Regions from separate parts of the Blastococcus colisei genome, predicted to be linked through region 1. Evidence: predicted binding sites of a transcription regulator. Region 1 holds the regulator's gene; each other region holds the start of a gene.
What was found. The regulator LexA, encoded in region 1, represses DNA repair genes until DNA is damaged. The targets are predictions, from matches to a motif close to TCGAACANNTGTTCGA.
Positions count from the first base shown of each region.

Region 2: a site for LexA is predicted at 4,024-4,039, ahead of dnaB (replicative DNA helicase). Genes of this name have one in related genera too.
Region 3: a site for LexA is predicted at 5,078-5,093, ahead of FHU33_RS20190 (HNH endonuclease signature motif containing protein). Genes of this name have one in related genera too.

Region 1 is NZ_VFQE01000001.1:1,387,075-1,394,046, reverse strand. It holds gene nrdR (transcriptional regulator NrdR) at 1-308, opposite strand, end outside; gene FHU33_RS06660 (hypothetical protein) at 857-1,765, opposite strand; gene FHU33_RS24850 (LysM peptidoglycan-binding domain-containing protein) at 1,972-2,247, opposite strand; gene lexA (transcriptional repressor LexA) at 2,762-3,520, shown strand; gene FHU33_RS06645 (hypothetical protein) at 3,590-4,639, opposite strand; gene FHU33_RS06640 (phosphatase PAP2 family protein) at 4,614-5,333, opposite strand; gene hflX (GTPase HflX) at 5,411-6,871, opposite strand.
Region 2 is NZ_VFQE01000001.1:100,032-107,003, reverse strand. It holds gene FHU33_RS00495 (fatty acid desaturase family protein) at 1-791, shown strand, start outside; gene FHU33_RS26430 (hypothetical protein) at 896-1,234, opposite strand; gene FHU33_RS25620 (hypothetical protein) at 1,217-1,360, shown strand; gene dnaB (replicative DNA helicase) at 1,330-3,945, opposite strand; gene rplI (50S ribosomal protein L9) at 4,510-4,956, opposite strand; gene rpsR (30S ribosomal protein S18) at 4,968-5,204, opposite strand; gene FHU33_RS00470 (single-stranded DNA-binding protein) at 5,243-5,731, opposite strand; gene rpsF (30S ribosomal protein S6) at 5,734-6,021, opposite strand; gene FHU33_RS00460 (hypothetical protein) at 6,243-6,972, opposite strand, start outside.
Region 3 is NZ_VFQE01000002.1:150,011-156,982, reverse strand. It holds gene FHU33_RS20220 (AlkA N-terminal domain-containing protein) at 1-23, opposite strand, end outside; gene FHU33_RS20215 (TetR/AcrR family transcriptional regulator) at 97-870, opposite strand; gene FHU33_RS20210 (ABC transporter ATP-binding protein) at 1,161-2,081, shown strand; gene FHU33_RS20205 (ABC transporter permease) at 2,078-2,926, shown strand; gene FHU33_RS20200 (sensor histidine kinase) at 2,923-4,170, shown strand; gene FHU33_RS20195 (response regulator transcription factor) at 4,356-4,988, shown strand; gene FHU33_RS20190 (HNH endonuclease signature motif containing protein) at 5,110-6,312, shown strand; gene FHU33_RS20185 (hypothetical protein) at 6,322-6,738, opposite strand; gene ychF (redox-regulated ATPase YchF) at 6,859-6,972, shown strand, end outside.

The DNA.
Region 1 (6,972 bases):
TTGCTGGGGACCTCCGCGGCACCGGTGGCGCGGATGGCGTCCTCGACCTGCTGGGCCAGCTTCTGCAGCTGGTCCTCGTCCACCGGCCGCCCCTGGCAGGCGCGGCGGACACCGGCGACGACCTTGGACCGGTTGAACGGCTCGCTCACCCCGCTGCGCTTGACGACGGCGAGCACGGCCTCCTCGACCGTGGTGAACCGGCGTCCGCACTTCGGGCAGGAGCGGCGACGACGCGTCGTCGCCCCCTCGTCGGCCTCCCGCGAGTCGATGACCCGGCTGTCGGCGTTGTGGCAGAACGGGCAGCGCATCGCAGGAAACCTCCTTCCGAGATGTGGCCCGCCGGGAGACGGCTCCTGTGGACCTTCCTGGGGACATCCGGTGGACGCCCCGGGGAGAACCTGGGGAGCAGCCTGTGGACAGGCTTACAACTCTGTAACTACTAGATGTAGGGGAACCCTAGGCCCGGCCACACAAGATGTGCAAGTGATCGGTTCCTCGGCGTGTTCCGTCCTGACCCTGCGGTCACCAGGGCAGACATCGCTCCCCACGAGTCACACGACACGCCGGCAGGGCGCGCCGAGCAGCCGCCTGTCGACACTCCGGCCGGGCCGCACCGCAACCGTGGCGCACGGCCGCCGACGCAGGTGCGACCGCGCCCGACCCGGCGTTCGGCCACCGACCTCGCAGAGGGCGCGAGGACCACCGCTCCCCGCGCAGGCCACCGGCAGCACCCTCCCGGACGGCATCGGTCGCCGGCGGACGCCGGCGACCGGGTCGAGGCGGCGCGCTGGACCGAGCCGAGAGGCGCCCCGCACGCCCGACCGGTCGGATCGGGGACGGCCTCGCCGACACGGCCTCAGCCGCCGACGGACCCGTCGACGCGAGGACGGCGGGCGTGGGGCACGTGGTCGCTCATGCGCATCGGCCGGGTCAGCAGCTCGGGTTCGAGCCCCTCAGGAGCCGTCCAACCCGTACGCGTCGCGCCCCTCTCCGGCCGGACAGCCGGACGCGGCCGCGACGGACCCCCGTCGACCGGGCCCGGAGAGACACGGGTGGTACTCGACGAGGCCTCCTGGGGCACCGCCGCGAGCATGCCGGTGTCGGCCGTCCGGTGCCGACCGAGCTCGCCGGATGCACGATGGCGACCAGGGAGCGCGGGAGCGGCGGGCCGAGCCGGAGCACCCTCCGGCGCGCGACGCCGGCCGATGTCCAGTGACTCGCCGGTCTCCGGAGCGCGCCGCCGTCCGGCCGACGGCGACTCCGCCGTCTCCGGGGCGCGGCGACGCCCGGTCGCCGGCGGCTCCGCGACCTCAGGGGCGCGTCGGCGCCCCACGGACGCGAACTGTGCCGTCTCCTCAGCGGTCCGACGACCGCCGGTCGACGGGGGTTCGGGGACGACGGACAGGTCGCGCACCATCGCCAGCCCGGCGGTGGCGGCGCCGTCGGCATCCGTCGATCGGGCCCGGCGGCCCGAGGGGTGGCGTGCGACGGACATCTCCTGCGCGCCCGGAGCAGCGGCGGGGGGCCCGGTCGGCCCGGCGGCGACGGCGAGGTGCCGTTCGGGCAGGCGCAGCGATGCCAGGTCGGTCCACGCGGTCTCCTCGACACCGCCGAGGACGACGCGCACCCACACCTGGCAGGAACCGTTGGCGTCGTGCCGCCAGCCGAGCAGCTCGCCTGCCCACCAGGTCCCTGCCTGGTAGACCTCGACGGCTTGGGGTTGATCGGTGAACACAGCTGCTCGGTTCTCCATGGCGCCTGACACGCGACGACCGTAAGCGGTAAACCGACCACTGAGCGTGAAGGCGCCCGCACTGAGGGTTGACGAAGTCGCGCCTCGACGTTGTGGACCTATTGCCGTGGCGAGCACGGCGGGCAGGGGCCCGGGCGTCGTCGCGGCCGTTCCGTGCGCTTCCCGCTGGTCGAGCGCTCGGACCCAGCGCGACAACCTCCGACTGCGCGGCGCTCCGCTCACGGGAGGAGCAGGGTCTGACCAGGGACGAGGTCGGCGCCCTGCAGGTGGTTCAGCGTCTGGATCTCGTCGACCAGGGCGCGGACGTCCCCGGAGCCGTCCAGCGAAGAAGCGATGGACCACAGCGTGTCGCCCGGCTGCACCACGACACTGGTCTCCCCCGCCAGGCGCAGGCCGCCGGAGTCACCCCCGAGGAGCGGACCCACCCAGGATCCCACCGCTACGCCCGCGGCCAGTGCCATCACGACGGCGAGCCGCCGGGCGCGGCGGGTCAACCGCAGACCGGCCGCCGAGGCACTCGTCGCAGCAGGGCGCCGACCGGCCGAGGGCCGGCGAGGTGCACCAGCGGTGGGCGCGGGAGCCCGACCGATGGGACGCGGCCCGGCGGTCCGGCGCGCAGGGGTGCCAGGCGCGACGGGAGGGCGGCACACGCCGACCCTCGACGGGTTCCGGCGCGACGGTCGGGCCAGCGGGGCGCGCGTCGCGGCGGCATCGCCGGCGTCACCGGCCACCACCAATCGCGGCCGCCACGGCGCCAGGATCTCCTCGTCGAACTCCAGTACGGCTTGTGCGACGCTCCCCATGACCCGTCCTCCTCTGTTTCCCGGCTCGTCCAGCGTTCGAACGCTTGTTCGATTCGAACGCCTGTGCGATGTCTACCGCACAGGTCCGACGAAAGCCACCGGACGCGGCCGGCGACTTCGAACATGTGTTTGATCCGAGCCCGGAAAAGCGCTACCGTCGTCCCACGGACACAGGCGCTGCGCGAGCGGCGGACGAGGAGGCGACGTGGCGGAGAAGAGCGGGAGCTCAGGCGGCCGCAAGGCGTCGGCGGACACCGGCGCCACGACCGGGACGGCGGCGGTCCGATCGTTCCCCGACCGGGGTGCCGACGGCGACGGCCTGACCCAGCGCCAGCGCCGCGTGCTGGAGGTCATCCGCGACTCGATCGAACGGCGCGGCTACCCGCCCTCGGTGCGCGAGATCGGCGAGGCGGTCGGTCTGTCGTCGGCCTCGTCGGTCGCCCACCAGCTCTCGGTGCTGCAGAAGAAGGGCTGGCTGCGGCGCGACCCCAATCGCCCCCGCGCCCTGGACGTCCGGCTTCCCGGCGACTCGCCGCACACCGTCCCGGCACCCGCCGAGGTCGGTCAGGGCGACGACACCCAGCTCTCGGCGCCGACCTACGTCCCGTTGGTCGGCCGCATCGCCGCCGGTGGCCCGGTGCTCGCCGAGCAGGCGGTCGAGGACGTCTTCCCCCTCCCCCGCGAGCTCGTCGGCGAGGGAACGCTCTTCATGCTGAAGGTGGTCGGCGACTCGATGGTCGAGGCCGCCATCTGCGACGGCGACTGGGTCGTGGTGCGGCAGCAGCCGACGGCGGAGAACGGCGAGATCGTCGCCGCGATGATCGACGGCGAGGCCACGGTCAAGACCTACAAGCGACGCGACGGCCACGTCTGGCTGCTGCCGCACAACCCGGCGTACGAGCCCATCCCGGGCGACGACGCGACCGTCCTCGGCCGGGTCGTGAGCGTCCTGCGCCGAGTCTGACAGCGGACCCCGTCCCTCCCCGTCCGACGGCGAGCCGAGGGACGGGGCCACGACGCCGTGCCGCGAACCTCAGGGTCGGCGGCGCAGCTTGCCGCCGAGCCAGACGGCCACCGTGGCCACGGAGGCGGCGATGAGAGCCGACGTCCAGGGGGACAGTCCCGACCGGGTCAGGTCGCTGAAGCTGGGAACGACACCGTCGGGGGCCGGCTGGGTGGCCTCGACGATCGCAGGCGCCAGCGGGACGCGGGTGAGGTCGCTGGGCAGCCCCTCGCTGGCGACGAGCAGGCTCTGGCCGTCCGCCGCGAACGTGATCGCCTCGCCCTGGGGAGAGTCCGGCAGCGGGATGATCGCCGGTTCCGCGGACAGGGCGCCGACGACGTCGCTGCCGGTCAACGGCCAGACGTAGGCGTCGGTGTAGGTGCGCAGCGCCAGACGCCGGCCATCGGCGGACACCGCACCGCCGGTGACCAGCAGTTGGCCGGCCCGCCCCACGGGTCCACCGGCGGTCCCGGTGAGCGTCATGTTCACGCCGGCCACCTTCGCGAGCGCCACGGTGCCGCCGTCCACGAGCGCCGACGCGGGGGTGCTGTACACCCCGCTGGCGCCGAGCACCTCCTTGGTCACCACGTACGGGGTTCCGTCCGGCGCGAGGAGGAGGGCCTCGGCATCGTGGGGCCCGTCGGGGTAGGTGAGCCGGAAGACACCCGTCGTCCCGTCCGGGCGGAGAGCCAGCAGCGCCACCGTCGTCCGCGTGGTGTTGTTGTCGCCCGTGTCGGCCAGCCACACGCTGCCGTCCGCGGCGACCGCCATGTCTTCGGGGTCGTAGGGGTCGACCGCGGCGGTGTGGGAGTCGATCACCTGGCACGCGGCGTCGAGCATGTGAACGGCCAGTTGCTCGCCGCCGTCGTTCATGGCGAGATACCCGTCGCCGACGGCGACCAGCCCGGAGATCTCCGCCAGCCGGGGGTCGGTGATCTGGCACTGGGTGGCCGGCGCCGCGGCGACGTCCTCGGCCGACGCGGGCACGGCACAGCCGAGGACGACGCCGGCACCGAGGACTCCCCCGGCCGCCAGCAGCCGCCCCCGCACGCCGCTACGCGGTCTGCCGGCCTCGGGCACGTACCCAGCGTGACAGAACGATTGCATCGAGTCTGTGAACCACGCCCAACAGCAGGATGCCCACGGCACCCCCGACGACGGCGTCGGTGATCCAGTGGAAGTCCAGCGACACCATCGAGACGCCGGTCGCGACGGGGCCGGCCACGCTCAGCCACCAGAACGCGCGCTGCACCCTGGCCGGCAGTCCGCACTCCACGGCCAGCCACCGCGCCACACCCCACATGATCACGGCGTTGGCCACGTGCCCCGACGGGAAGGAGACCCCGTCGACGTGGAAGAAGAGCTCGTCGGGATGCCCGGGCGCCGTGCGGCCGGTGCCGAACTTGAGGGCGTAGACGCCGACGGTGAGGGTGCCGAGGGCGAGCAGGACGCGGAACAGCGGGATCCAGGTGTGCCGCCGCCAGGCCAGGTAGCCCACCAGGATCGCCAGCACGATAAGGATCGTGGCGCGTCCGCCGAGCTGGGTGACGGCCCAGATCACGGGGTAGGCGGCCGAGTCCCGCAGACCCCAGCCACCGATGATCTCCGACACCCGCAGGTCGATCCGCTCGAGGACGCCGCCGGCGAGCAGGTCGGCCGTAACCACGCTCCCGACGACCAGCGCGAGCAGCATGACCCACCACGGCGGCCGGCCGATCGAGACGACACGGGTCCGCTCGGGCACGCCGACGTCCCGCACCACGCCGCTCGTCACGCCGTCACGGTACCGGCCCGTGACCTCCCCGTGATCCGGACGAGGCGGTTCCACCCCGACAGGGTCGGACGATGCGGTCAGGCGACCGGGACGGCGAACTGCTCGAGCATCGCGGCGAGTCCGCCGTCCACCCGCGCGCTCAGTCGGGTACCGGCGTCCTCGTGCCGCTCGCTGAGCACCTCGCCGTCGCGGTGGACCCGGGCGACCAGATCGCCGCGGTCGTAGGGCACGAGGACCTCGATGTCGACGTCCGGGTGCGGCAGCCGGGCGGCGATCAGATCGCGCAGGCCGTCGATACCGGCACCGGTGCGGGCCGACACCCAGACCGCGCCGGGCAGGGCCCGGCGAAGGGTCAGGACGTCGTCCTCGGTCATGGCGTCGACCTTGTTGACGACGATGACCTCCGGCACCGCCGCTGCGTCGATCTCGCCGAGGACCACGCGCACGGCGTCGATCTGGCCCAGTGGATCCGGGTCGGAGCCGTCCACGACGTGCAGGAGCAGGTCGGCGGCAGCGACCTCCTCCAGCGTGGAGCGGAAGGCGTCGACCAGCTGGTGCGGCAGGTGCCGGACGAATCCGACGGTGTCGGTCAGCGTGTACTCCCGGCCGTCCGGGGATTGCGCGCGGCGCACCGTGGGGTCCAGGGTGGCGAACAGCGCGTTCTCCACCAGCACCCCGGCGCCGGTGAGCGCGTTCAGCAGGCTCGACTTGCCCGCGTTCGTGTACCCGGCGATGGCCACGCTGGGCGTCGCGTTCCGGTCCCGGCTGGACCGCTGGGTGGCCCGCGCGGTCGCCATGCCGGCGATCTCCCGGCGCAGCTTGCTCACCCGCGCGCGGATGCGTCGCCGGTCGGTCTCGATCTTGGTCTCACCCGGACCGCGGGTGCCGATGCCGCCACCCCCGGCGACCCGGCCACCGGCCTGCCGGGACAGCGACTCACCCCAGCCGCGCAGGCGCGGCAGCATGTACTGCATCTGGGCCAGCTCGACCTGGGCCTTGCCCTCCCGGCTGCTCGCGTGCTGGGCGAAGATGTCCAGGATCAGCGCGGTCCGGTCGACCACCTTGACCTTGAGGATCTTCTCCAGCTGGTTGAGCTGCCCAGGAGTCAGCTCCCCGTCGCAGATCACGGTGTCGGCGCCGGTCGCGGCCACGATGTCGCGAATCTCGTTCGCCTTGCCGGAGCCCACGTAAGTGGCGGCGTCCGGCTTGTCGCGGCGCTGGCTCACCGCCTCCAGCACCTGCGAACCGGCGGTCTCGGCCAGTGCGGCGAGTTCTGCCAGGGACCGGTCGGCGTCGGCCTGGGTGCCCTCGGTCCACACCCCGACCAGCACGACGCGCTCGAGGCGCAGCTGCCGGTACTCGACCTCGGTGACGTCGGCGAGCTCGGTGGACAGCCCGGCGACGCGGCGCAGCGCCCCGCGGGCCTCGAGGGCGTAGGAGCCGGTCGTGTCGTCGGGCTCGCCCCACTGCCCGGCGGGCGCAGGCCGTGCGTCGAGGCCGGTGGTGTCGTCGAACGGGACATCGGGAGCGGTCGTCATCGGCTCCAGCGTGGCACGGGGGGCGGAAACAGGCACCTGACTTGTCATCGCCGGGTACAACACCGCGCGACTCCGCATGCATCCCGTCCGGTCGCGGGTAG
Region 2 (6,972 bases), 1.3 Mb from region 1:
CCAACGTGATCGGCAAGGACAACGACCTCGGCTACGGCATCATGCGCGTCGACGAGGACCAGAAGTGGCACCCGCTGTACCTGGCGCAGCCGGTCTGGAACTTCGTCAACGCCTGCTTCTTCGAGTACGGGATAGCCGCGTACGACCTCGAGCTGGGAAAGAACCTGGCGACGAAGAAGCGCCGGCAGAACCCCGAGTTCCGGGCCGCTGCCAAGCAGGTGCTGAAGAAGATCCGCAACCAGGCGACCAAGGACTACGTGGTCCACCCGGTGCTCTCGGGTCCCTCGTTCCTGCCGACGCTCGCGGCGAACTTCACCGCCAACGTGGTGCGCAACCTGTGGTCGCACTCGGTGATCATGTGCGGGCACTTCCCCGAGGGCGTCGAGACCTTCGAGAAGAAGTCCATCGACGGCGAGACCCGCGGCGAGTGGTACCTGCGCCAGATGCTGGGCTCGGCCAACATCTCGGGCAGCAAGGCCATGCACATCATGACCGGCAACCTGAGCCACCAGGTCGAGCACCACCTGTTCCCCGACCTCCCCAGCAACCGCTACGCCGAGATCGCCCCGAAGGTGAAGGACATCTTCGACCGCTACGGGCTGACCTATCACTCGGCGCCGCTGTACAAGCAGGTCACGAGCGCCTGGCACAAGGTCATCCGGCTGTCGCTGCCCAACGGCTGGCTCGCCGAGACGACGCCGAAGAACGCCCCGGCGCAGGTGATCAAGCTGGTCCGCATGACGACGGGCGGCAAGAAGGTCCGCCGCGAGCTGTCCAGGGCCGTCGCCTGACCCAGTCCCAGCGCCCTCGTTGAACCGGAGAGGCCCAGAACCACGATGGTTCTGGGCCTCTGCCGTTCACTGCTCCCCCACCTCGCTGGGCTCCGACCGCCAGATCAGCCGGTCGAGCCGGCGACCGACCACGGCGCCCACCGGTGGAGACGTAGTAGCCCTGGACGGGAGAGCCTGGTGATCAGTCGCAGGACGTCCCTTGGTGGAACAGCAGCAGCCACCCCGAGAGCGGGACGCGGATCCACGTCGAGCTCCGCCCGTCGTCCCGACGACTCGGACCGATAGGTCAGCAGCACTGTGTCCGGTCCCAGTCTGCGGGCCTGCATCCCTGCGGCGGTGATCGGTTCTCCGGACACGCTGGTCGCCACGGTGATGGACGCCCGGTCCCAGACGCGGCCCGATTCGCCGTACTCGACCAAGTCGACGTGCAGCAGCGCGCGCACCCGGTCGGCATCCGTTCGAACGGCGGGGTCGAGCAGCGCCAGTTCCCGATCTATCACCTGCTGGACGTCGGTGTCGATCGCGCTGCACTCTCCGGTCAGTTCGCCATGTCCACGAAGCGGCTGTAGTGGCCCTGGAAGGCGACCGTGACGTTCGCCGTCGGGCCGTTGCGGTGCTTGACCAGCATGATGTCGGCCTCTCCGGCACGCGGAGACTCCTTTTCGTACATGTCTTCTCGGTGGATCATCATGACCATATCCGCATCTTGTTCGATTGAACCGGATTCGCGAAGGTCAGAAAGCATCGGCTTCTTGTCTTGCCGTTGTTCAGAACCGCGATTCAGCTGGCTCATCGCAATTACTGGCACTTCTAGTTCCTTAGCCAGCAACTTGAGCGCACGCGAGAACTCCGACACTTCTTGCTGACGGCTCTCGACCCGCTTTCCCGAGGTCATCAGCTGCAGGTAGTCGATGACCACGAGCTTGAGATCGTTGCGCTGCTTGAGCCGTCGCGCCTTGGCTCGGATCTCCATCATGGTCATGTTCGGTGAGTCGTCGATGTAGAGCGGCGCATCGGCGATCTCGCCCATCCGGCGGGCCAGCTTCGACCAGTCCTCGTCCGACAGCGAGCCGGCGCGCATGTGGTGCAGCGGCACTTTCGCCTCGGCAGACAGCAGACGCATGGTGATCTCGTGCTTGCTCATCTCCAGGCTGAAGATGGCGGCGGGCAGGTGGTGCTTCACCGACGCCGAGCGCGCGATGTCGAGCCCGAGCGTCGAGTTGTGCGTCGGGATGAAGCTGCGCCCGGCGAGGAAGAGGTGGTCCTCCGCGTCGACCTCGATGCAGCGCACGGGCACGCTGGCGATCGACCGCACGTCGGTGATGAACCTGCTGCCACGGGCGGTGAACGTCCGAGCGCCACGTTCCTTGTGCAGCATCTTCTTGCGCTCGAGCTTGAAGACCTCGTCGTCCGTGCTGAACGTCAGGGTGTAGCAGGTCGACGAGTCCTCGGTCCGACCTCGCACGCGCTTGGTCGTCATGCGTACGCGATAGCCCAAGCTGGCCACGAGCTCACGGGCGTCCTCGGCCAGCCGGCGGCTGGTGACGCCGAACTGGACCACGCCGCTCGGCGCGACCGTGCCGTCGGTGTCGAGGAGGCCGGCCAGCAGCGCCCGCCGCTGCGCCACGGAGGCCCGCAGGTATGCGGTCGGGATGTGCTTGTTGCCGAGCACCCCGAGCCCGCGGAGGAGCGCCTTGACCGTGCCGTGGTCGTCGCGGCAGGACTGGCACTGCGCCATGCCGGACGAGGGACCACCGCAGTCGGGGCAGGTGGCCTGACGGCCGACGCCTCCGCTGCGGCGGAGCGTGGCACCACAGGCCTTTCCGCACGTCTGCACCTGCGACGTACGGGGGACGAACGACTCGCCGCACATCGGACAGCGACGGGGCTGGACCGGCGCGTGTGCCGGTAGCCGCAGCGAGTACCGCCGGTCGACGCCGGTCGGCTCCACGAGCAGCCCCTCCGCCTCGATGTAGACGGCGATCTCCGGGTCCGCGCTCGTGTACTGGGCGGCCGCGGACGTGCCGTCGCCGAGCCAGACGCCCAGGGCGTACGGCGGCACGGGCAGGTCGGCCTCTGGGAGTGCCAGCGGCAGCGCGTTGGTGACGGAGTGGTTGAGGCGGGCGTCCTTGGTGGCGCACCGGACGGTCCGCGCGATCTCCTCGGTGGTGCGGACCTCGGCGAAGGTGCGCTGGTTCCGGTAGCGGTTGTAGCCGGTAGCGGCCGCCTGGGCGGACTTCCGGCTGGCACGGGTCTCGGTCAGCCACTGGTGCTGGGCATCGGCGACGATCACCGAGCCGTCGGAGAAGTGCACCTCGTAGCAGGGACGGTCGGCCATCACGTCGGTGGCGGCGACCACGGCCGTGGGCCGGCCGTCGGAACCGATCACCTGGTCACCGACGGCGACCTCACCCATCGTCGTCCAGCCGGTGGGTGTGGCGATCGGGGTGTCGAGGGCGAGCGCCTTGCCCACACCGGGTCGAGCGGCGATGACGACCATCTGGCCGGCCTGCAGGCCGTTGGTGAGCTCGTCGAGGTCGCGGATGCCGGTGGGGACGCCGCGGCTGACGCCGCCCCGGGACGCGATGGCGTCCAGCTCGTCCATGGTCGGCTGGAGGATGTCCTCGAGGCGGGAGTAGTCCTCGCTCATCCGCTTCTCGGTGACGTCGTAGATCTCCTGCTGCGCCCGGTCGACGATGTCGTCGACGTCGCCCTTGCCGCCGGCCGCGCCGTAACCCAGCTGCACCACGCGGGTGCCGGCCTCCACCAGCCGCCGCAGCACGGCCTGCTCGGCCACGATGGCTGCGTAGTAGCCGGCGTTGGCCGCCGTCGGCGTGGAGGCGATGAGGGTGTGCAGGTAGACCGCGCCGCCCATCTTGGACAGCTGGTCGGTGCGGTTGAGCTCGGCGGCGACGGTGATGGCGTCGGCCGGCTCACCGCGGCCGTACAGGTCGAGGATGCAGTCGAAGATGACCTGGTGCGCGGGCCGGTAGAAGTCGGGACCCTGGAGCGCCTCCACGACGTCGGCGATCGCGTCCTTGCTGAGCAGCATGCCGCCGAGCACCGACTGCTCGGCGGGGATGTCCTGCGGCGGCTGCCGGTCGTAGGCCGGAGCCGTCGCTGAGGGCCGGCTGAAGTCGTCGGCCACCGCCACGGGTTTTCCTCCATCTCGCGCAGGCGCGCCCGCACCACCACTCCGTGGGGAAGCCGGAGTTCGGCGGGCACCGCCGGACCGAACGTCTGTTCGGGTCGAAGCTAGCGCCGGGCACCGACAGATTCGGCGCCCGGCGGCAGCTGAGGAGGACGTTAGGAAGCCGGACGGGGGCCCGTCCAACACCGGTGTGCACGTCGATCTGCACAACTTGTGGACAAGTCGGTGGATTCACGCCTGTCGACATGTGGAGACGGCGGGGGACATGCGGTGGCCATCGGCCGTCCTCCCCGCCGTCACCTGCAGGAACGGCGTGCACCGGCTGTGGACGGGAGAAAGTCCCGAAGTATTTTTCGCGCCGCGCACCACGTGTCACAGCGCTCCCGGACAGCGCCGACGCCCTCAGCGCCGGTGCATCCGGGATGTCCACGAGTGCCGGCCGCGCCGACCCGGGGCGCTCACGAGCGGCTCAGCGGGCTGATGGCGCCACCCTGCCCCCGGAACGGCCGGAAGGGGCACCGGACCGGAGTCCGACGCCCCTTCCGGGCAGTGCTGCGTGGGCCGACGTCAGCCGGGGACGACCTCGATCGCCAACCGGGTCGTGACCTCGGGGTGCACCCGCACGGTGACGGTGTGCTCGCCCGTGGTCTTGATGCTGCTGGGCAGCTCGATCCGGCGACGGTCGAGCGCCGGGCCGCCGGCGGCGGTCACCGCGGCGGCGACGTCGGCGGTGGTGACGCGGCCGAACAGGCGCCCACCCGCACCGGCGCGGGCCGGGACGCGGACCGTGAGACCGGACAGCTGCCCGGCCAGGGCGGTCGCCTCCTCCTGCGAGCGCACGTCGCGCGCGGCACGCGCCCGGCGGAGCGACTCGACCTGCTTCTGCGCGCCTCGCGTGGCCTGGATGGCCAGCCCGCGGGGCAGGAGGTAGTTGCGGCCGTAGCCACCCTTGACCTCGACGGTGTCGCCGGAGGACCCGAGACCGGTGACCTCCTGCGTGAGGATCAGCTTCATCTGGCTCATGATCAGCGCGCCGTCGAGGTGTAGGGCAGCAGTGCCATCTCGCGGCTGTTCTTCACGGCCACGGCGACGTCACGCTGGTGCTGGCTGCAGTTGCCGCTGACGCGGCGGGCACGGATCTTGCCGCGGTCGGAGATGAACTTCCGCAGCAGCGTCGTGTCCTTGTAGTCGATGTAGGTCGCCTTGTCCTTGCAGAACTGGCAGACCTTCTTCTTGACCTTGCGGATGGGGGGCTTGGGCACTGGGTTTCTCCAGGTACAGGAACGTTTGCGGGAAAGAATCAGAAGGGCGGTTCGTCGGACGGACCAGCAGGCGTCGACCAGGGGTCGCTCGCACCGCCCCCGCCGCCACCGCCGCCGGAGAAGCCGCCTCCGCCGCCACCGAAGCCGCCGCCACCCTCACCGCGGGAGGCCTTGGTGACCTTCGCGGTGGCGTAGCGCAGCGACGGGCCGATCTCGTCGACCTCGAGTTCGATGACGGTGCGCTTCTCGCCTTCCTTCGTGTCGAAGGAACGCTGCTTGAGCCGGCCGCTGACGATGACCCGCGAGCCGCGGGTCAGCGACTCGGCCACGTTCTCCGCTGCCTGCCGCCAGACGTTGCAGCGGAGGAACAGCGCCTCGCCGTCCTTCCACTCCTGCGACTGGCGGTCGAAGGTGCGCGGGGTCGACGCCACGGTGAAGTTGGCGACGGCAGCGCCCGACGGCGTGAAGCGCAGCTCCGGATCGGCGGTCAGGTTGCCGACGACGGTGATGACGGTTTCGCCGGCCATGGTCAGTGGACCTCGGGGCGCATCAGCTTCGTGCGGAGCACCGACTCGTTCAGGTTCAGCTGGCGGTCCAGCTCGGCGACCGCAGCGGGCTCGGACTCGATCGTGACGATCGCGTAGATGCCCTCGACCTGCTTCTTGATCTCGTAGGCCAGGCGACGACGGCCCCAGATCTCGGTCTTGACGGTGCCACCGGCCTTGGTGACGACGGTCAGGAACCGGTCGAGCGAGGGAGCGATCGTCCGCTCCTCGAGCTCGGGGTCGAGGATGACCATCAGTTCGTAATTGCGCATGGAGAAACCCCACCTCCTCTGGTCTCGGCGGCTGCAGCACATCTGCAGCAGGAGGGTCGTACATGCGTCGCGCGCCCCGGCCAACTCGGACGAGAACCGGAACGCGCACCACGAGACTACCAGCGCATGGGGCGTGCCCTGACCGCGCCGTCCACAGGGGTTGCCCCGGACGCGACCGCGGCCGCCGTCCCTCGTGGGGACGACGGCCGCCGCGACGCGGATCAGCGGGTGGCGCGGGACGCCTGGTGGGTCCGGACCAGCGCCGCGGTGACCGCCGCGAGGGCGATGACGGCGGCCAGCGCGGCCGCGGGGAGGGTCTGCGTGGCAGTCCTCTCCGAGGCGGCCTCGGTCACCGCGTCCCCCTCCTCGAGGGTGGCGCCGTCCAGGCCGGCGAGCTGGCCGAACACCGGCACCGAAGCGCCGTCGTAGCTGCCCGCGACACCACCGGATCCGCCACCGCCGCCCGCGCGGTCCGCCCCGCCGAGGCTCTGGCCGGGGACGAAGTAGCGCGAGGGGTCGAAGGCCGCAGCGGCGACGACGTCCGACGGCGCCATCCGGGGAGCACCGGAGCCGGTGTCGTAGGCGTAGGCGTCACCCGGCGTCGCGGGCAGCTGCTGCGGGTCTCCGCCAGGCGGCTCGGGAGCCGGCGGGCCCTCCGGGCCGGGCGGCACCGGTGGCTCGGGCCCCTCCGGCGGCACGGGGCCGGGCGGCAATTGCACGTCGACCTGGGGGAGCGGCGGCAGCCCCAGGCTGGGCAGGTTCGGCACCGCCGGCGCGATCGTCTGGACGACGTACGGCGTGGGGGCGGGCAGCGCGGGGAGCGACGAGGCCACCGTGGTGATGAGCTGATCGGCCACGTCCACGGCAAGGCCCGCCTGGGGCACGATCCGGTACGTGTATGTGATGGTGCCGGTGGTGGCCGGCGCGCTGAAGGTCCACGAGGCGCTCTGG
Region 3 (6,972 bases), on a different contig from region 1:
TCGGTGTCCAGTGGCGGGGTCACGACGACGAGCATGCCAGTACGGCCCGACGCCTACTGGCGGTTTTCGGACGTCGCCGTGGGCACCTCCGGCGCGTCATCGCGAGGCGTCGAGGATGAGCACGCCGATGCCGTCGAGCAGCCGCTCGAGCCCGAACTCGAACGACCGGTCCGGGTCGTGGGCCCCGCGCTCCGCGCCCGCGACCAATCCCACGCGGGCGGCGGTCGGGTACCGCTCGGGGTCGAAGACCTGGGCGACGTAGGGCTCGGTCGCGGCCCACCACTGGTCCTCGCCGATGCCGGTCACCCGCTCGGCGTCGGCCTTCTCGCGCACCCCGCCGACCGTTCCCCGCACGAAGCCGTTGACCAACGTCACGAGCGAGTCCATCTGGACGTCGGAGAGGCCCAGCCCGTCCACGGCACGGAGCTCCAACTCGTACTTGCGCACCAGTCCGGGCCCGAGCGGCGGACGGCCGGTCGACACGTGCACGGCCCAGGGGTGCCGGAGGAAGAAGTCCCAGTTGGCCCGGGCGAGGGTCCTGAGCCGCTTCCGCCAGGCCCCTGACGCCACCACCTCCTCGTCCGGGTAGAGCTCACCCAGGACGGCGTCGAGCATGAGGTCGACGAGCTCTCCCTTGCCCGGCACGTGCGTGTAGAGGGTCATCGCCGCCACGTGGAGCTCTGCGGCGACGCGGCGCATCGACAGCTCGGCGAGCCCGTCGGCGTCGGCCAGCCGGACGGCGGCCGCGACGATGCGGTCGACGTCCAGCGCCGACTTCCGACCGGGTCGCGAGCCGCCGTCCCCGCTGGTGCGCCAGAGCAGGGCCATGCTGCGGGCCGGGTCGCCGGTGCCGGTGAACTCCGTGGCCATGTCCTCACTCTCCCGCGTGCCCGTCGAGCGGTGGCGGAGTGTCTCCGTACGGCGTACGCCGTTGTCCGACCCGACGTCGTACAGCGTACGGAACTGGCCGCTGACCTGGGCGTCGCTCGTCGAGAGGCATGGGGAGGAGGGAGTGCTGCGCACCATCGAGGACCGCCGCACTCCTCGCCGCCTTGGCGACCGGCGAGGTGGGGACGGCCGACTGCGTCCACCGGACGGTGGACGGCGGATCAGCGGTTCGGCGGTCACGGAGGGCACGCCGTCGGCAGCAGGGTCGTGCCATGACGACGACACAGGCCGCGGCCCGACCCGGGGCGACGGCGGCACAGACGGAACCGGCCGTGCGCATGCGCGGACTGGTCAAGCGGTACGGGAACCGGGCCGTCGTCGACGGCCTCGACCTCGACGTGGTCCGCGGCGAGGTGTTCGCCCTGCTCGGGCCGAACGGCGCCGGCAAGACGACGACGATCGAGATGCTGGAGGGCGTCCGGGAACGGGACGGCGGCGAGCTGCGCGTCCTCGGCGCCGACCCGGCCCGCGCCGGGCGCGACTGGCGGGCCCGCATCGGCGTCGTCAGCCAGGGTGAGGGCGCCGCGCAGGAACTCAGCGTGCGCGAGGTACTCGACCACTTCGCCGGGTACCACGCGACGCCCCGGCCGACGGCGGAGCTGATCGCCGCCGTCGGGCTGGAGGAGAAGGCGGGCACGCGCGTCGGGCGGCTGTCCGGCGGGCAGCGCCGCCGCCTCGAGGTGGCCCTCGGCGTGCAGGGCCGGCCGGAGCTGGTCTTCCTCGACGAGCCGACGACCGGGATGGACCCGGTCGCCCGACGGCAGTTCTGGGAGCTGGTCCGCGGGCTGCGCGCCGACGGGACGACCGTGCTGCTGACCACCCACTACCTCGACGAGGCGGCCCAGCTGGCCGACCGGGTCGGTGTCGTCGCCGAGGGCCGGCTGGTCGAGGTGGCCCCGCCCGACGAGCTCGGCGCCGAACTGCGGCGGCTGGCCACGGTCCGCTGGACCGAGGGCGCCGCGGTGCACGAGGTGCGCACCGAGTCACCCGCCGCCGTCCTGCGAGACCTGCTCGCCGGTCCCGGCGACGTCCCGGGCCTCACCGTCAACCGCCCGAGCCTGGAAGACGTCTACCTCTCGCTCGTCGGCAGCCCGTCCACCGTTCCCGCCGAGCCCGAGGGAGACCTTCGATGACCGCCGTCCTGTCGCCGTCCACCCCGCCCGCGTCGCCCGACCGTCCCACGCCGCCGTCGGCCGCGCGCATCGCGCTCCGCCGGGTCGGCCTGGAGCTGCGGCTGTTCTTCCGGGAGCGCCAGCAGGTGGTGTTCTCCTTCGCCTACCCGGTGATCATGCTGGTCATCTTCGCGGCGGTCCTGGGTGGCGACGAGCGTCCCGGCGACGTCCCCTTCACGCACTACTTCCTGGCCGGGATCGCGGCGACCGGGATCATGCTGACCAGCTTCCAGGCCGTCGGCACGTCCATCGCGACCGAGCGGGAGAACGGTCGACTGGAGCGGCTGCAGGTGCTGGGCACCCCGCCGGTGGCCTACTTCGCCGGCAAGGCCGGCCAGGTCCTGGTCACCACGGCGGCGCAGCTGGCGCTGCTCCTGCCGCTGGCCCACTACGCGTACGACGTCCCCATGCCATCCGATCTGCAGCACTGGCTGACCTTCGGGTGGGTGGCGGTGCTCGGCGCACTCGCCGGCACGGTCCTGGGCGTGGCCGTCTCGGCGCTGCCGGGGAGCGCGGCCTCGGTGAACACCGGGGTGTCGGCGTTCGCGATCGTGCTCCAGTTCTTCTCCGGTGTCTTCTTCGGTTTCCTGGAGCTGCCAGGCTGGATGCAGCAGGCAGCGGCGCTCTTCCCGCTCAAGTGGCTGACCCAGGGCATGCGGTCGGCGTTCCTGCCCGACGAGGCCGGCGCCTTCGAGATCGCCGCCGGGTGGGAACACGGCAGAACGGCCCTGGTGCTCCTCGCATGGGTGATCATCGGCGCCATGGTGTGCGTCCGTACCTTCCGTTGGCGCCGGGCCGACCGGTGACCACCGGTCTGCTCGGCTCCGCCGTCGTCCCCGCCCGCGGCGCGGACGACGGCGGAGCGCCGCTGCCGGAGGCCGGCCTCCGGGCCACGGTGCTCGTGCTGCACGCGGCCTTCGTCGTCCTGGTCGCCGTCGCATCGCTCGTCGTGCTGGTCGGCGACGTCGACGGATCCCGCCCGGTGCTCATGACCGCGCTGGCGACCTGGACCGTGGCATACCTGCTGCTCGGCGCCCCGGCGGTGCGGGGGAGCGACGTCCGCAGGGCGCGGGCCTACCTGGTCGTCCATGTCGCGGTCTTCGGCGTGCTGGCCTGGGAGCAGCCCTCGCTGCTCTTCCTCATGTTCCTGGCCTATCCGCAGGTCTGGTTCCTCGTGGAGTCCGTGCGCGAGGGCGTGTCCTGGACCGTGGCGCTGGCCCTGGCGGGCACGATCGGGCCGGCCATCAGCTGGACCCGGGGCACCGAGCCGCTGTGGGGACCGGGCCAGACGCTGGTCGGGATGGTGCTCAGCCTCGCCATGGGTCTGTGGGTGAGCCGGGTGACGGACCGGAGCCGGCAGCGCGCGGTGCTGATCGGCCAACTGGAGGCCACGAGGGCCGAGCTCGCCGACGCCCATCACCAGCAGGGCATGGTGGCCGAGCGCGAACGGCTGGCCCGGGAGGTGCACGACACCCTGGCGCAGGGCTACACGAGCATCGTGGTGCTGGCACAGGCCGCCGCCGCCGCGCTGGCGGGCAACCCGTCCGCGGCCGCGGAGCGGCTGGCCCTCATCGAGGAGGTCGCGCGGGAGAACCTGGCCGAGGCGCGGGCGATGGTGGCCGCGTTCTCGCCGGTTGCCCTGGACTCGAGCACGCTCGTGGAGGCCCTGCAGCGGCTGGCCGACCGGTTCGGCCGGGAGACCGGCATCGCCACCCGGCTGGACACCGCCGCATTGGCCGACACCGAGGCGGGCCTCAGCCGCGCCGAGGAGATCGTGCTGCTGCGCGGCGCGCAGGAGGCGCTGGCCAACGTCCGGCGCCATGCATCGGCCAGCGCGGTCGTGCTGCGGATCGGCCGGGTCGGGTCGGGGGAGTCCGCTCAGGTGTCGGTGCACGTCGAGGACGACGGCGTCGGGTTCGACCCGGCCGAGACCGCCGGTGTGGGACTGGCCGGTCTGCGGGACCGCGCGGCGGAGGTGGGGGGCGCGGTGGACGTCGTCTCCCAGCCCGGTCGCGGCACGCGGGTCACGGTGCGGGTGCCGGCGCGATGATCGCCGCGAGAACGACGGTCGAGCGAGCATCGCCCCGGGCTGGGGCACCTCCCGCTTGCGGGGGACAGCGAGCGAGGAGCGGAACGAGACCGGAGTCGAGCCATGATCGCCGCGAGAACGACGGTCGAGCGAGCATCGCAGCGAGCGCCAGCGAGCGAGGAGCGGAACGAGACCGGAGTCGAGCCATGATCAAGGTGCTTGTGGTGGACGACCATCCCGTCGTCCGCGGGGGGCTCGTGGGCTGGCTGGCCGCGCAGCCCGACCTGGAGGTCGTGGGGGAGGCGGCCGACGGGCTGGAGGCGCTGGCGGCGGTGGCCGAGCACGCCCCGGACGTCGTCCTCATGGACCTGCGCATGCCACGGATGGACGGCGTCGCGGCCACCGGGCGGATCGCGGCCACACACCCCGGCGTCCGAGTGCTGGTGCTGACCACCTACGACACCGACTCCGACATCGTGCGGGCAGTGGAGTCCGGCGCGACCGGCTACCTGCTCAAGGACACTCCGCTGCCCCAGCTCGCCCAGGCGGTTCGCGCCGCGGCACGCGGGGAGACGGTGCTGGCGCCGCCGGTGGCGGCGCGGCTGGTGTCCCGCATGCGGGCGCCTGCGGCCGAGGCCCCGACGGCGCGGGAGCTGGAGGTCCTCGCCGGGGTGGCGCGCGGGTCGACCAACGCCGAGATCGGCCGGGAGCTGTTCATCGGTGAGGCGACGGTGAAGACCCACCTGCTGCGGGTGTTCGCCAAGCTCGGCGTGGACGACCGCACGCGGGCGGTGATGGTCGCCGTCGAGCGGGGCCTGCTCCCTCCTCCGGGTGCCTGACGCATCGTCGTCAAGCCCTCGTCCGCATCTGTGGACGTGCTCCTGACCTGCGGATTCATGCTGCGCAGAGCGCTGTTGCGGGGTAGACTTCGAACACATGATCGAGCGGTGTGGAGGTGTCGTGGGCGAGTTGGCATCGGCGCTGGACGCCCTTGCCGCCGAGGACCTGCACGCGATGGTCGCGCCCCAGCTGCTGGACCGGAGCGCGGAGCTGGTGCGGGCGCGGAACCGGATCGACGCCGAGCTGGCGCGCACGGTGCGGGTGACCGACCTGACGCAGGCGCCGGAGCACGACGGGTTGAAGACGATGCGGTCGTGGTTGCGCGGGCATGCTCGCCTCTCGCCGTCCGCGGCCGGTCAGCTCGTGCGCAACGGGCGGGTGCTGGAGCATCTGCCTGCGGTGGCGGCCGGCTGCGCTGCCGGTGAGATCACCGCCGAGCAGGTGTCGGTGCTCGCCCCGGTGGTGTCGCCGGAGAACGTGGCGGCGGCCGCCGAGCAGGGTGTGGACCTGGCCGAGGTCGATGCGGTGCTCGCGGAGACGGCTGCCACCCGCCAGCACGCGCACCTGGGTCGGGTGGTGCACCACTATCTGGAGCGACTCGACCCCGACGGCAGCGAGCCCGATCCGACCGAGCAGCGCTCGCTGCGGATGACGAAGCACTCCGACGGCAGCCTGAGTGGCGCTTTCGACCTCGACGCGGTCGGCGGGGAGAAGGTGCAGTCGGTGCTCGAGTCGTTCGTGCAGGCCAACCGGCCCGCCGGCGACCTGCGCACCCGCGCCCAGCAGCTCGGTGATGCGCTGGTGCAGTGGGCCGACGTCACCCTCGCCTCGGGCCAGGCGCCGATCATGCGCACGGTCAAGCCGCACGTCATCGTCCTGATCGACGTCGAGGACCTGGCCGACCCGTCCACCGGCCCCGGTGCGGCGGACATGGGATTCGGTGCCGTCATCTCCGCCTCCCGGGCCCGCTGGCTGGCCTGCGACGGGACCATCAGCAGGGTCGTCATGGGGCCCGACGGCGAGGTCCTGGATCACGGCCGCAGCAAGCGGATCGTCCCGCCGGGCCTGCGCCGGGCCGTGGAGGTGCAGGAGCGGCACTGCGTGTTCGCCGGCTGCGAGGCGCCCACCCACTGGTGCGACGTCCACCATGTCCAGGAGTGGGTGCTCCACGAGGGCCCGACCAGCCTGGAGAACTCCGCGCTGCTCTGCGAACGTCACCACACCAAGGTGCACCACGGCTTCCGGGTCGAACGACAACCCGACGGCCGATGGCGCACCTGGCGCCCCGACGGCACCGAGATCCTCGTCCCTGCACCGCTGTAGTCGAGGGACTCAGGCGTCCCCGTTGTTCGACGCCTTGAACGTGAACCGGCGCGGTGCGCCGTGCACGGAGAAGGCGCGTTCGACGAGTGCCCTCTTCTCGGCCTCGACGGCCATGCCGGTCGGGACGGTAGGCGGGCCGTCGGCCGGGGACGGGACGGTCACGGGTGCGGGAGCCGGCGAGGTCATGGAGGCGGCGGTGAGTGCGGGTATCGCCGGCGCTTCCTCCCGCGGTGCCGCGACGGCGGAGAGTTGGGTCGCGATCGGCGGGGTCGCGGCGACCATGGCCATCGCGGCGGCGAGCGTCCGGTCGGCCCGGTCCAGGGCGGCCTCGGCATGGGTCAGCAGAACCTGGACGCGGGCGGTGAGCCAGTACAGCCAGCCCGCGAGGATGAGAGCGGCGACGATGCCGAATATGCGGCCGATCATGCGCTGACCTTGGCGTATGCCTGTGCTGGCGACAACACCGGGAGCCTGCCTCCCGCACCGGCACCCGCGGCCGTCCGTGCCGGCGATCGACTGCGCTCGGCACACGTACGCTGGTTCCCCGTGAGTCTCACCATCGGGATCGTCGGCCTGCCCAACGTCGGCAAGTCGACCCTCTTCAACGCCCTGACCAAGAACGACGTCCTCGCGGCGAACTACCCGTTCGCGACGATCGAG